One region of the Bacillus sp. SSR7 genome, then DNA from elsewhere that is predicted to be linked to it. Evidence: predicted binding sites of a transcription regulator. Region 1 holds the regulator's gene; each other region holds the start of a gene.
The links. The regulator Rex, encoded in region 1, represses fermentation and respiration genes when NADH is low (regulators of the CRP and FNR family bind a similar motif). The targets are predictions, from matches to a motif close to TTGTGAAATATTTCACAA.
Positions count from the first base shown of each region.

Region 2: a site for Rex is predicted at 1,894-1,911, ahead of AC0NJG_RS10340 (DUF1641 domain-containing protein). Genes of this name have one in related genera too.
Region 3: a site for Rex is predicted at 2,688-2,705, ahead of pflB (formate C-acetyltransferase). Genes of this name have one in related genera too.

Region 1 is NZ_JBVVXV010000030.1:8,304-12,603, reverse strand. It holds gene AC0NJG_RS28025 (ABC-F family ATP-binding cassette domain-containing protein) at 339-2,273, opposite strand; gene AC0NJG_RS28020 (redox-sensing transcriptional repressor Rex) at 2,461-3,090, shown strand; gene AC0NJG_RS28015 (YdiK family protein) at 3,120-3,311, opposite strand; gene AC0NJG_RS28010 (CPBP family intramembrane glutamic endopeptidase) at 3,308-4,057, opposite strand.
Region 2 is NZ_JBVVXV010000004.1:153,618-157,917, forward strand. It holds gene AC0NJG_RS10330 (MFS transporter) at 1-827, opposite strand, end outside; gene AC0NJG_RS10335 (winged helix-turn-helix transcriptional regulator) at 1,201-1,545, shown strand; gene AC0NJG_RS10340 (DUF1641 domain-containing protein) at 1,981-2,421, shown strand; gene AC0NJG_RS10345 (NAD(P)/FAD-dependent oxidoreductase) at 2,466-3,644, shown strand; gene tyrS (tyrosine--tRNA ligase) at 3,997-4,300, opposite strand, start outside.
Region 3 is NZ_JBVVXV010000008.1:27,793-32,092, forward strand. It holds gene pflA (pyruvate formate-lyase-activating protein) at 1-258, opposite strand, end outside; gene pflB (formate C-acetyltransferase) at 328-2,577, opposite strand; gene AC0NJG_RS15720 (glycosyltransferase family 2 protein) at 2,917-4,300, opposite strand, start outside.

The DNA.
Region 1 (4,300 bases):
TTGATAACTTTTTTGTTGGTTGTGGATAATGTGGAAAAGTTATTTAGATGTTTATTTTATAAAGGTGGATATGTGTATAAACTTGTGGATAAAATAGATGAAGTCTGACCTTTGAATCTATCCTTTTTCGGGAAATAAAAACGAAGAAGGTATCTCTAAAAAACATTTTGAAATATGCCCTTATTATAAGGGGGGGCTAATATTGTCAAACCTTGTCGGTAAATCGATATCTCGTGTCGAATCGTTTATACAATAGAGGTTGACCATGGCTAGAAGATAAAAAGGATGTCCCATCGTCAAAAATCCCGACTGATGAGACATCCTTCTTATTCATACTCTTATAAATGCAATTCTTCCCATTCTGCCATACAAGCATCAAGTTGTTCTTGTAGTGTTTGCTTTTTCGTTGTAATTTCACTAGCCTTTTCATAATCTGCATATATTTCTGGTAAGCAAAGTTGATCTTCTAACGTAGCAATTTCTTCTTCGAATTCTACGATATTTTGTTCTAGTTCCTCGATTTTTCGAGTGCGTTGACGCTCCAACTTTTTGCGCTCTTTTTCTTCGAGATAATTTAATTTTTCTGGAGCTACGGTTTTTTGAACAGGTGCCTGATTTTCTTGCTGTTCTTGTTGTTCAAATTCAGCACGTTCAATCATCTCATTTTTCTTTTCAACGTAGTAATCATAGTCCCCTAAATATTCCTGTGCACCTTCTGTTGATAACTCAACAACGGTCGTCGTTACACGATTAATAAAGTAGCGGTCATGAGATACAAAGAGAAGAGTACCAGGATAATCAATCAAAGCATTCTCCAAAATCTCTTTACTATTTAAATCAAGATGGTTTGTAGGCTCATCGAGAATTAATAAATTCGATTTTTGCATCATAAGTTTTGCGAGAGCTAATCGAGCTTTTTGTCCACCACTAAGAGATGATACTGGTTTTAGTACATCATCTCCTGTGAATAAGAAGTTACCTAGTATCGTGCGAATTTCTTTTTCGGGTTGCAGTGGATATTCATCCCATAACTCATTTAAAACGCGCTTAGAAGATGTTAAATTGGCTTGTTCTTGATCATAGTAACCAACAGATACATTGGATCCGAAAGAAACATCACCATGTAATAGTGGTAGCTTATTCACAATTGATTTTAATAATGTGGATTTCCCAATTCCATTTGGACCAACTAAAGCAACGCTATCTCCGCGAGTTAAGCGCATTGTTACATGTTCAATAATTGGATCCTTATCATAGCCGATAGTTGCATCCTTTACTTGTAACACATCATTTCCACTTTGTTTTTCAATATCGAAGTGGAAGGAAGCTGACTTAGAGTCACCTAATGGTCTTGTTAATAGTTCCATACGATCTAATTGTTTACGACGGCTTTGCGCACGTTTTGTCGTAGATGCACGAGCTATATTTTTTTGAACGAAGTCCTCTAGCTTAGCGATTTCATCTTGTTGTTTTTCATAACGTTTCATTTCTTGCTCGTATAGTGCTGATTTTAAGTCTAAATATTTACTGTAGTTACCAACAAATCGTCTACTTTCTTTATTCGAAATTTCATATACTTGTGTAACAAGTTTATCTAAGAAATAACGGTCATGGGAAACGATTAGTATTGCGCCAGGATAACCTTGTAAATATTGTTCAAGCCATGTTAATGTTTCGATGTCTAAATGGTTTGTAGGCTCGTCCAAAATAAGTAGGTCTGGTTTCGTTAATAATAATTTACCGAGAGCTAATCGTGTTTTTTGTCCACCGCTTAATGTAGAAATCGTCGTCTGGTGCGTTTCAACTGGGAAGCCAAGACCACTTAAAATCGAACGGATATCTGCTTCGTACTGATAGCCACCTTGATCTTTATAATCTAATTGTAATTGGTCATAATCAGCTAATAATCTTTCATATGTAGCCTCGTTTGAAAAGTTTTCTTCTTTTCCCATCTCTTGCTCTAGCCTTCGAAGTTTTGTCTCCATTTGCTGCAAGTGTGTAAAGACGGTTAACATTTCATCCCAAATTGTTAAAGACGTTTCTAAACCGGTATTTTGAGCTAGATATCCAATTGAGACATCTTTCGGTTTTATAATTTCGCCACTATCATGAGATAGCTCACCCGCTATTATTTTTAATAATGTAGATTTTCCGGCTCCATTTCGTCCGACTAATGCGATACGATCTTTCGTTTGAACTTCTAATTTTATGTTTGCAAGAATCGTTTCTGCACCGTATAATTTCGAAAGCGCGTTTACTTGTAATAAAATCAATGTTTTCACCTCAAATAATTTCTTAACTTTGCCATGTTTATATTTCTCAATCATACTAAAAATAGTGTATAGTTTAAAATACAGAGAGAATACTTCTTCTTTCTATTATACAAGGAATTTAATAAGTGCTAAACTTCTGTATTTGATTAAAGCATATGAATAAAGATAGGAAGAGAGGAGAGGTTATATGGAGCAGCAGAAAATTCCACAAGCCACTGCTAAGAGATTGCCTCTATACTATCGATTTATCCAAAACTTATCTTTGTCTGGTAAGCAACGTGTTTCATCAGCCGAATTAAGTGAAGCGGTAAAGGTTGATTCCGCAACAATTCGAAGAGATTTCTCATACTTTGGAGCATTAGGGAAAAAAGGATATGGATATAACGTAAATTATTTATTATCATTTTTCCGTGAAACACTCGACCAAGATGATATAACACGTGTAGCGCTTATTGGAGTAGGTAATTTAGGGACCGCTTTCTTACATTATAATTTCACGAAAAACAATAATACAAAAATTGAAATGGCGTTTGATGTTAGTGAAGAGAAAGTTGGAACAGAAATCGGAGGCATTCCTGTATATCACTTAGATGAATTAGAAGAACGTTTATCAACTGATATACAAGTGGCAATATTAACAGTACCCGCTACAGTAGCACAATCTGTAGCCGATAGATTGGCAGAAACAAACGTGCATGGTATTTTGAATTTTACACCAGCACGCTTAAATGTGTCAGACAATATAAGAATTCATCATATTGATTTAGCAGTAGAGTTACAAACGTTAGTTTACTTTTTGAAGAATTATCCACAATAAAACGCAGAGGAAGCGACCTCTGCGTTTTATTATTGTTTTTTCTTTGTGAATTTAACTAAGATAAGGCGAAGTGCCAAATTAAAATCAATCGTTGCCATAACTGCAAATAGTATTGTCCACATATTCCAAATTGTATCTGTTACGTTCGTAATGGCGAAGCGTGTAAAGATACATCCTAGAAGGAAATACAATGCAGCCATGAACAATGGTGAGTTTCTCATACTAAAAATCCTCCGATAAAGCCTTGCATTTTTTCAGCTTCTTTAATCATTTCTTGAATTTGTTCGCTACTCACTAAAACTTGAGCAATTGCAACTAATGTATTCATTGCAACATGAGCTGCGATAGGGACAATAATACGCTTTGTTTTTACATATAAGAAAGCGAATACGAGCCCCATAGCAGTGTATACCAATAAGTGAGTGAAATCAAAATGAATTGCTGCGAATACGAGAGAACTAATGATAGCAGCAATAAAGAAGTTAAACTTCTTATAAAGTGTACCAAATAAAATTTTTCTAAATACGATTTCTTCCAAAATAGGTCCTATTATAGAGATGACGATAAGGAACCAAGGTGTCGTTCTTGCGATATCCATAAGTCTCGCTGTATTTTCAGATCCAGGTTTAATACCTAATACATACATTTCAATCATACCAGCAATACTTTGCGAGAAAAATGCTAAGAAGAACCCGATAAAAATCCAACCAATCGTAGCTGGAACAGTAGAACGCTTTGTATCTAAATGTCTGTCGCGAATATCTGTTCTAAGTAACCAAAGTACGATACATAATGCAATAAAGAAGCTAATGATTGCCCAATGACCAGTTATGAGTTGTAATTTCTCTTCTCTAGTAAATCCCCTGTTATCATAAAGTCCAGTTTTCAGGAGAAGTGGTAATCCAGCAATTGATGATAACTGCATTAAAATGTATGTAACGATAACCCACCAATATTGTTTTTTCAAATGGTTTAACCATCCTTTCTAACTCTAGTGTATGAGATAAGGTAGGATAACATGTAAAGATGCTACCTACGATATAAACTTTACTTACATTATGTTTTTTTTGTAAATCCTTAATTGAAATTATAATAGAAGACAGGAGAAAGTTGTGTGTGTAGCGAAAACAACTTAGGGTGTCCTTTCATATTGTAACATACGAGTAGTGGAAACAACGATTCATATAGTAAAGGTAGAAGAAGAGGAACT
Region 2 (4,300 bases), on a different contig from region 1:
ATCGCTTGAATCAAGAACATGTAAAATAGCGCTCGAATCGGATTATGATTCGATAATTTTCCGCCAACCATATTCCCTATCGCAATTGCAATTCCATACACTAATAAAATGATGGTAACCGTACTTGCTTCAAACCCTGTTACTTCTTGTAATAGTGGTGATAAATACGTAAATGTTACGAACGTACCGCCGTATCCAAGTGCAGTAATAATGAAAACAAGTAACAGTCTTCCATTTTTAATTAGTTTGAATTGATCACGAAACGATACAGGTACACCATTTTTTAAATTAGATGGGACGAGTATGCTATTCGCGATAAAAGCAATAATTCCGATTACAACGATCGCCATAAATGACGCTCTCCAGCCAAACTCTTGACCGATAAACGTTCCAATTGGCACACCTGTAATAGTTGCAACTGTTAATCCAGTAAACATAATCGCAATGGCACTAGCACGTTTATTCTCTGGTACGATTGCTGCCGCGATTGTAGATCCAATTGACATAAACACACCATGTGCAAATGCAGATACAACCCTTGCAATAATTAATATGGTGAAGCTTGTTGCTAATGCCGCAATACCATTACCAATAATGAAGATAACCATAATCCACATTAATAATGTCTTTCTCGACATACTAGCCGTTAACGCTGTTAAAACAGGAGCTCCTACTGCCGCTCCTAACGCATATAGGGAAACAGTTAAACCGGCTGTTGTAACCGAAACATTTAAATCTTTTGAAATAGATGGTAATAAACCGACACTAATAAACTCGGTTGTACCAATTCCAAACGCACTGATTGCTAGTGCTAATAAAGCAAACATACTTCTTCGATTTGTCTGAACTTCCGAAGATGGTACTGTATATGAACTCAATTGAATTCCTCCTTATTACAAGAAATCCAATCATAATAGTGCGATAAAAAGGCCCTTTTATCTTCTAAAAAATATATTTAATCTCTACAAATGCTATTATGAATGGTTTCATTCTTTTTTTGAAGAACGCACTTTAAAGTACTATAGGCACCAAAAAGTAACATAGTCACTTTTCAGTACCGTACTACTCATTTGCCTCTTACATGTGCTATTATGAAACATATTTAACCTGATAAAAAGTACGTACTTTAAAGTGCTATAGGTACTAAAAAGTAACATTTGTATGATTTGGCTTACTTTACTTACAAAAGGAGGGCTTTATATGAAGAAATACAATATTCCTGTAGAGGCGACTTTAGAAGTTATCGGCGGAAAATGGAAGGTTGTTATCCTTTGTCACTTAACGAAAGGTACAAAGAGAACGAGTGAATTAAAGCGTCTTATGCCCGGTATTACACAAAAAATGTTAACGCAGCAATTACGCGAATTAGAAGACGACGGTGTTATTCAAAGAAAGGTATACAATCAAGTACCACCGAAAGTAGAATATTCCCTTACGGACTACGGTTGGTCTTTAGAATCCATTCTTGATTCTCTTTGTACTTGGGGCGAATGCCATCTTGAAAAAGAAGGTAAGACATCGATGCTAATTGCAGAAAGTGAATAATAGGAAAAAGGAAAAAACGAACGTGAATTTGTTCGTTTTTTCCTTTTTTTGTTTATATATATGTACATTTCTAACTGGAACAAAATATTTTATACGCTTTCATACCTTGTCAGTACTACGTTATACGCTCAATATCAAATAATTAGGAATCATTTTTATGTTAACATAGGTGTATATAGTATATAATATAGGATATATATTATATACACTTTCCGGTAACGGAGCTTTTCCATTATGCGGACAAGCCATATATCGGACAGTTCATAAATAATAAGTAAGACGTTATGGTTTTAGATTTATGGTTGCAGCTTACTTGCGGTCATAAATTTAAAGGCATTTTATTGTGTTTTGTGAAACTTTGTATAAAGTTTCGTAACCGTTTACTATCTTACTTATCAAAAATAAGAGTATTGCTATCGTAAAGGAGAATTGGAGATGCCAGAAACTATGACTCAAACAAAGCCAGAACAAGAAACTGTACAAATTTCTGCTAGCCAAGGACAACTTGATGTACTTGATCAGTTGTTAAAACCTGAGGTACAAGAATCATTAACAACACTAGTAGAACAGCTTCCAAAATTAACTGAGCTTGTTAACATTTTAACTAAGTCTTATGACTTCGCTCAAACTGTTGCTACTGATGAAGTATTAAAAAGCGACACTGTTGGTGCAATCACAGAGCTTGTAGAACCTGTAAAAGATACAGTTAAAAGCATGGCTGCTACTGCAATCGAAGCGAAAGATCGTGCTGACGAAAGCAACGAAGTTATCGGCCTGTTCGGTCTATTGAAATTATTAAAAGACCCACAAGCACAAAAAATGTTCCGCTTTGTGAACGCATATCTTCAAATTAGTGCAGAACGTAACAATAAATAAGTTAACTTATAACAACAATTAGTAAAGACGGGGGATATCATACTATGTCAAAACAAATTGTCATCTTAGGCGCTGGTTATGGCGGTCTTCTTGCCGCTTTAAACGTACGTAAATATTACAGCAAATCAGAAGCACAAGTTACAGTGATTAACCAATACCCAACACACCAAATTATCACTGAACTACACCGCCTTGCAGCTGGTAACGTGTCTGAGCAAGCAGTTGCAATGCCACTTACAAAGCTTTTCAAAGGTAAAGATATCGATCTTAAAATCGCAACAGTTGAGTCATTCTCAGTTGATAGCAAAGAAATCAAATTAGCTGGCGGCACTACTTTATCTTACGATGCACTTGTAGTTGCTCTAGGAAGTAAAACTGCTTACTTCGGTATTCCAGGACTAGAAGAAAACAGCATGGTATTAAAATCTGCTGCTGATGCAAACAAAATCTACAAACACGTTGAAGACCGTATTCGTGAATACGCGAAAACGAAAAACGAAGCTGATGCTACAATCGTAATTGGTGGTGGCGGATTAACTGGCGTTGAGCTAGTTGGTGAGCTTGCTGACATTATGCCTAAACTTGCAAAAAGCCACGGCGTAAATCCAAAAGAAGTTAAACTTCTTCTTGTTGAAGCAGGTCCAAAAATCCTTCCAGTATTACCAGACCACTTAATCGAACGTGCAACTACTAGCCTAGAAGCACGCGGCGTTACATTCTTAACTGGTCTTCCTGTAACAAACGTTGCTGGCAATGAAATTGACTTAAAAGACGGTCAAAAACTTGTTGCTAACACATTCGTTTGGACAGGTGGCGTTCAAGGTAACCCACTAATCGGTGAATCAGGTCTTGAAGTAAACCGTGGTCGTGCAACAGTTGATGCATACCTACAATCTACTTCTCACAAAAACGTATTCGTTGCTGGAGACAGCGCTGTTGTCTTCGCTCCAGACGGACGTCCATACCCACCAACTGCACAAATCGCTTGGCAAATGGGTGAGTTAATTGGATACAACTTATACGCTGCACTAGAAGGCAAAGCATTCGAAGAGTTCGCACCTGTAAACTCTGGAACACTTGCTAGTCTAGGACGTAAAGATGCTGTTGCTACAATTGGAGCAAGCAATACTCCACTTAAAGGCTTACCAGCATCATTAATGAAAGAAGCAAGTAACGTTCGTTACTTATCACACATTAAAGGTCTATTCAGCTTAGCTTACTAATCTGAATATAAGCCCGAATCATGCCCTGCATGGTTCGGGCTATTTTTATCCGTAATTTTCTCTAACTTATTTATTCGCCAAAAAAATTATATACCCTTTAAATTTATCTAAATATACTGACTTTTTAACAATAAAAGCTGTCCCGTTTTGGAACAGCTTTTATTGTCATCTTTTGTCGGTAAATCGATATATCGAGAAAATCGCTGATATAAGTCGAGTTACGGTCGATATATCGAGAAAATCGCCGATATAATTCGAGTTACGGTCGATATATTCGAAAAATCGCTGATATAATTCGAGTTACGGTCGATATATTCGAAAAATCACCGATATAATTTTTCCGTCTTGTTCACTATCCTAATTTTACAAGGCTGTAGTTCTTCTTCCCTTTACGAATAATAATAAATCTTCCATCAAATGAATTCTCTACCGTAACATCCGTACCTACATCCGTTACTTTTTCGCCATTCATAGAAATAGCTCCATTATTAATATCTTCACGTGCTTGTCGTCTAGATGGTTCAATACCTAAATCAACTAGCCATTCTACGATATTTTTCGTCTCTTTTGAAGACTGGAATGTTGGCATTTCTTTAAAGCCTTGTTCAATTTCATCGGCTGTTAACGATTTAATATCTCCACTAAATAACGCTGCT
Region 3 (4,300 bases), on a different contig from region 1:
GAAATCTAGCTGTAATAATGGTTCCCCACCACTAACTGTTATACCGCCTCCGGAAGCTTCAATAAAAGGAAGGTAACATGTCACATCCTGCATTACTTCTTCGACTGTTATTTCTTTTCCTTTACCGATCTCCCACGTATCAGCATTATGACAATATTGACAACGTAATAAACACCCTTGTGTAAATATGACATAACGAATTCCTGGGCCATCAACAGTACCACAAGACTCTACAGAATGAATTCTTCCTTTTACCATGTTACTTCCTCCTTTATTGAAACAGCCTCCCTCTGCTATTTATAAAATGCAGAGGGACACTTTTTTCATTTACATGCTTTCATGCATTGTACGGTTAATTACATCGATTTGTTGTTCACGAGTTAATTTAATAAAGTTTACAGCGTAACCAGATACGCGAATTGTTAATTGTGGATATTTCTCAGGATGTTCCATTGCATCCATTAATGTTTCACGGTTAAATACGTTAATATTTAAGTGATGGCCTTCTTTTACTGCATAACCATCAAGCATTGATACTAAGTTACGTACTTGTACTTCATCCTCTTTACCAAGTGCTTTTGGAATAATAGAGAATGTATTAGAAATGCCATCTTGTGCATCTTCATATGGTAATTTAGCTACAGATAATAATGAAGCTAACGCACCTTTTGTATCACGTCCATGCATTGGATTCGCACCTGGTGCAAATGGTTCTCCAGTACGTCGACCATCTGGAGTGTTACCAGTTTTCTTACCGTATACAACGTTAGATGTGATTGTTAAGATTGACATTGTATGAACAGAATTTCTATATGTTTTGTGTTTACGAAGTTTATTCATAAATGTTTTCACAAGATTTACAGCAATTTCATCTACACGGTCGTCATTGTTACCGTATTTAGGGAAATCTCCTTCAATTTCAAAGTCAACTGCAATTCCGTTTTCATCGCGAATTGGTTTTACTTTTGCATGTTTAATTGCACTTAAAGAGTCTGCTACTACAGATAGACCCGCGATACCTGTTGCCATTGTACGAAGAACATTTGTATCATGAAGAGCCATTTCAATACGTTCGTAGCTATATTTATCGTGCATGTAGTGAATAACATTTAATGTGTTTAAATATAGACCCGCTAACCATTCCATTGTCATATCAAACTTATGCATAACTTCTTCATAATCTAATACTTCAGAAGTAATTGGTGCGTACTCAGGACCAACTTGTGCTTTAGATTTTTCATCTTTACCACCGTTAATCGCATATAGTAATGCTTTTGCTAAGTTTGCACGTGCACCGAAGAACTGCATTTGTTTACCAATTCTCATTGCAGATACACAACAAGCAATTCCGTAATCATCACCGTAATCAGCACGCATAATGTCATCATTTTCGTATTGAATTGCTGATGTTTTAATAGACATTTTCGCACAGTAGTTTTTAAAGTTCTGTGGTAATTGTTTAGACCAAAGAACTGTTAAGTTTGGTTCTGGAGCTGGTCCTAAATTATCTAATGTATGCAAGAAACGGAATGAGTTCTTTGTTACTAATGGACGACCGTCTAATGCCATACCACCGATAGACTCAGTTACCCAAGTTGGGTCACCAGAGAATAATTCATTATAATCAGGTGTTCTTGCAAATTTCACAAGACGTAATTTCATAATGAAGTGATCCACAATTTCTTGTACGTCTTCTTCTGTTAAAGTACCGTTTGCTAAATCTCTTTCAATATAAATATCTAAGAATGTAGAAGTACGTCCAAGACTCATTGCAGCTCCGTTTTGCTCTTTAATTGCTGCAAGATATGCGAAGTATAACCATTGGAATGCCTCTTGAGCAGTTGTTGCTGGCTTAGAAATATCAAAGCCATGAGAAGCAGCCATTTGTTTTAACTCTTGCAGTGCACGCATTTGCTCAGATAACTCTTCGCGTAAACGCATTGTATCTTCACTCATTACACCGCCAGTTAAATTTAAATCTACTTTCTTCGCTTCAATTAAATGATCTACTCCATATAATGCTACGCGGCGGTAGTCACCGATAATACGTCCACGTCCGTATGCATCTGGAAGACCAGTAATAACACCTGATTTACGAGCAGCTCTCATTTCTGGTGTATAAGCATCAAATACACCTTGGTTATGAGTTTTTCTCCAATCTCTGAAAATACGACTAAGCTCTTTATCCATTTCGTATCCATAAGATTCACAAGCTTGTTCCGCCATACGAATACCACCATATGGTTGTAAAGAACGTTTAAATGGTTTATCAGTTTGGAAACCGACTACTTTTTCAGTCTCTTTATTTAAATATCCTGGTTCATGTGATGTAATAGAAGAAACAATTTTTGTATCCATATCAAGAACGCCACCGTTTTCACGTTCTTTCGTTGTTAAATCCATTACTTGATCCCAAAGTTGTTTCGTTGCTTCAGTTGCTCCCGCTAAGAAAGATTCATCTCCCTCGTAAACGTTTACATTATTTAAAATGAAATCGCGAACATCAATCTCTGCTTTCCATTTTTCACCTTTAAAGTTTTCCCATGCGTTTTTAACATTTTCTAATACTTGAGTCATCCTAATCTCCTCCATTTTTGATTAGTACAGGACTAAGATTTTTTATATAACAGCTTACACACTTAGAATACTACTTTTTTACGAAAGTGAACGAAATAGTTGTGACATGTTTGTGAAATATTGAGCAAACTACTATATACATAGTGTTAACTTCATTTGAAAGTCTTTAAAATTAACCCTTTCCTTAATTGTATTTTTTTGGTATTCTTATATACGAGTCCTATTTTGTAATATAAGAACAATACCCATTGTAGAGCTGTAATACTCTTATCTCCTAATCTGTTATAGTTTTTATAGCAGAACAAAAAAGTGTACATATGTTGTACACTTTTTTTGTTACTACTCTAAAACATCTCTTTTTCTATTTCCATCATGGAATCCACCACGACTGCCTGTTAATACAATTAATTGTTCTAATCCTTCCATATGATCACCAATAATTCGAAGTACAGCTGGTGGATGACCTATTTTAGCAAAATGTTCACTGGGACGAATACGGTTCATCTTATCGACCTCTACACGACTTACACACGCAATCTCGAATCCTGACAGAATAGCTTTCACTTGGGCTACACAAGGTGAAAGTAAGGATCTATATCCGATTTCTTTCAAACACTTACGACTAAACGCATTCGGTACAGCGATAAGAGAGCCTACTCCTAGATCTTTTCTATCACAAGCTAAATTTAATGCATATTTAAATGCAGTTACAAGATGAAGCGGTACTCTTAAATCTAAATAATGATTTAAATCATTTAAGGCGACATCCATTCCATCTGCAATAGCTTTTGCGAAAGGATATAATTCCCTAGCTGGAATAACAAAATCGCCGTCTATAAATAACACAATTTCTCCTTTTGCAAAATACGTTCCAAGTGAGCGCCCCACATCATTTCCGAGTGCTTCTTTATATACAATTGTCGTTGCTCCTTTTTCTTTTGCAATGGTTGCTGTTTGATCAGACGAACCATTTACAACAACGATAATTTCAAAAGGTTCAATTTTGCGAAGCTCTTCTATAACGTTTCCAATTGTTTTCTCTTCATCTTGTACAGGAATAATGACCGATAATTGCTTTCCCTTATACAAATTAGATGTAACGCCCCATCCTTGATAAAAATCTTCAAAATCTAAAGTATGATAGACACTATCTCTTTCCCTATTTCCATCATAATACCCTCCGCGCTCATCGCTACCTACTATTCGCTCCGCTAAAGCTTCTATATGGTCACCTATCATCCGTTTTTCAGAATGAGAAAGCCCCGTGCCATACGCAGCATGCTCGGTCGGCCGAAATTTATTTGGTGTAATAACGTCAATTGCACAATGTCGACTAATTCTCCATTTGCTTTGAACAAGACGTAAATGAGCGACAATTGGATTAACAAAACATTCATACCCAATACTTTGAACAACTTCCTTCGTCAACGCGTGAGGTACAGATAATAAAGAATCAATCTTTAACTCTTCACGCTCTAGCATTGCATTTAATATTTGGCGCCATACTGTCACTGAGTGCGGTTTTTGTTTCTTTAAAAATAACGCATCCAAATTATTTAAAACGATGTCGGCCTGATCATGTAAAATTGGATTTAGGAATAATTGTAATTTTGAAGTTTGAATAGCAAAATCTCCATCTATAAATAGTAATACGTCACCTATCGCGTGTTTTGCGCCAACTGCACGGCCAACATCATTCCCCAATAGCTCTGTATACTTGATT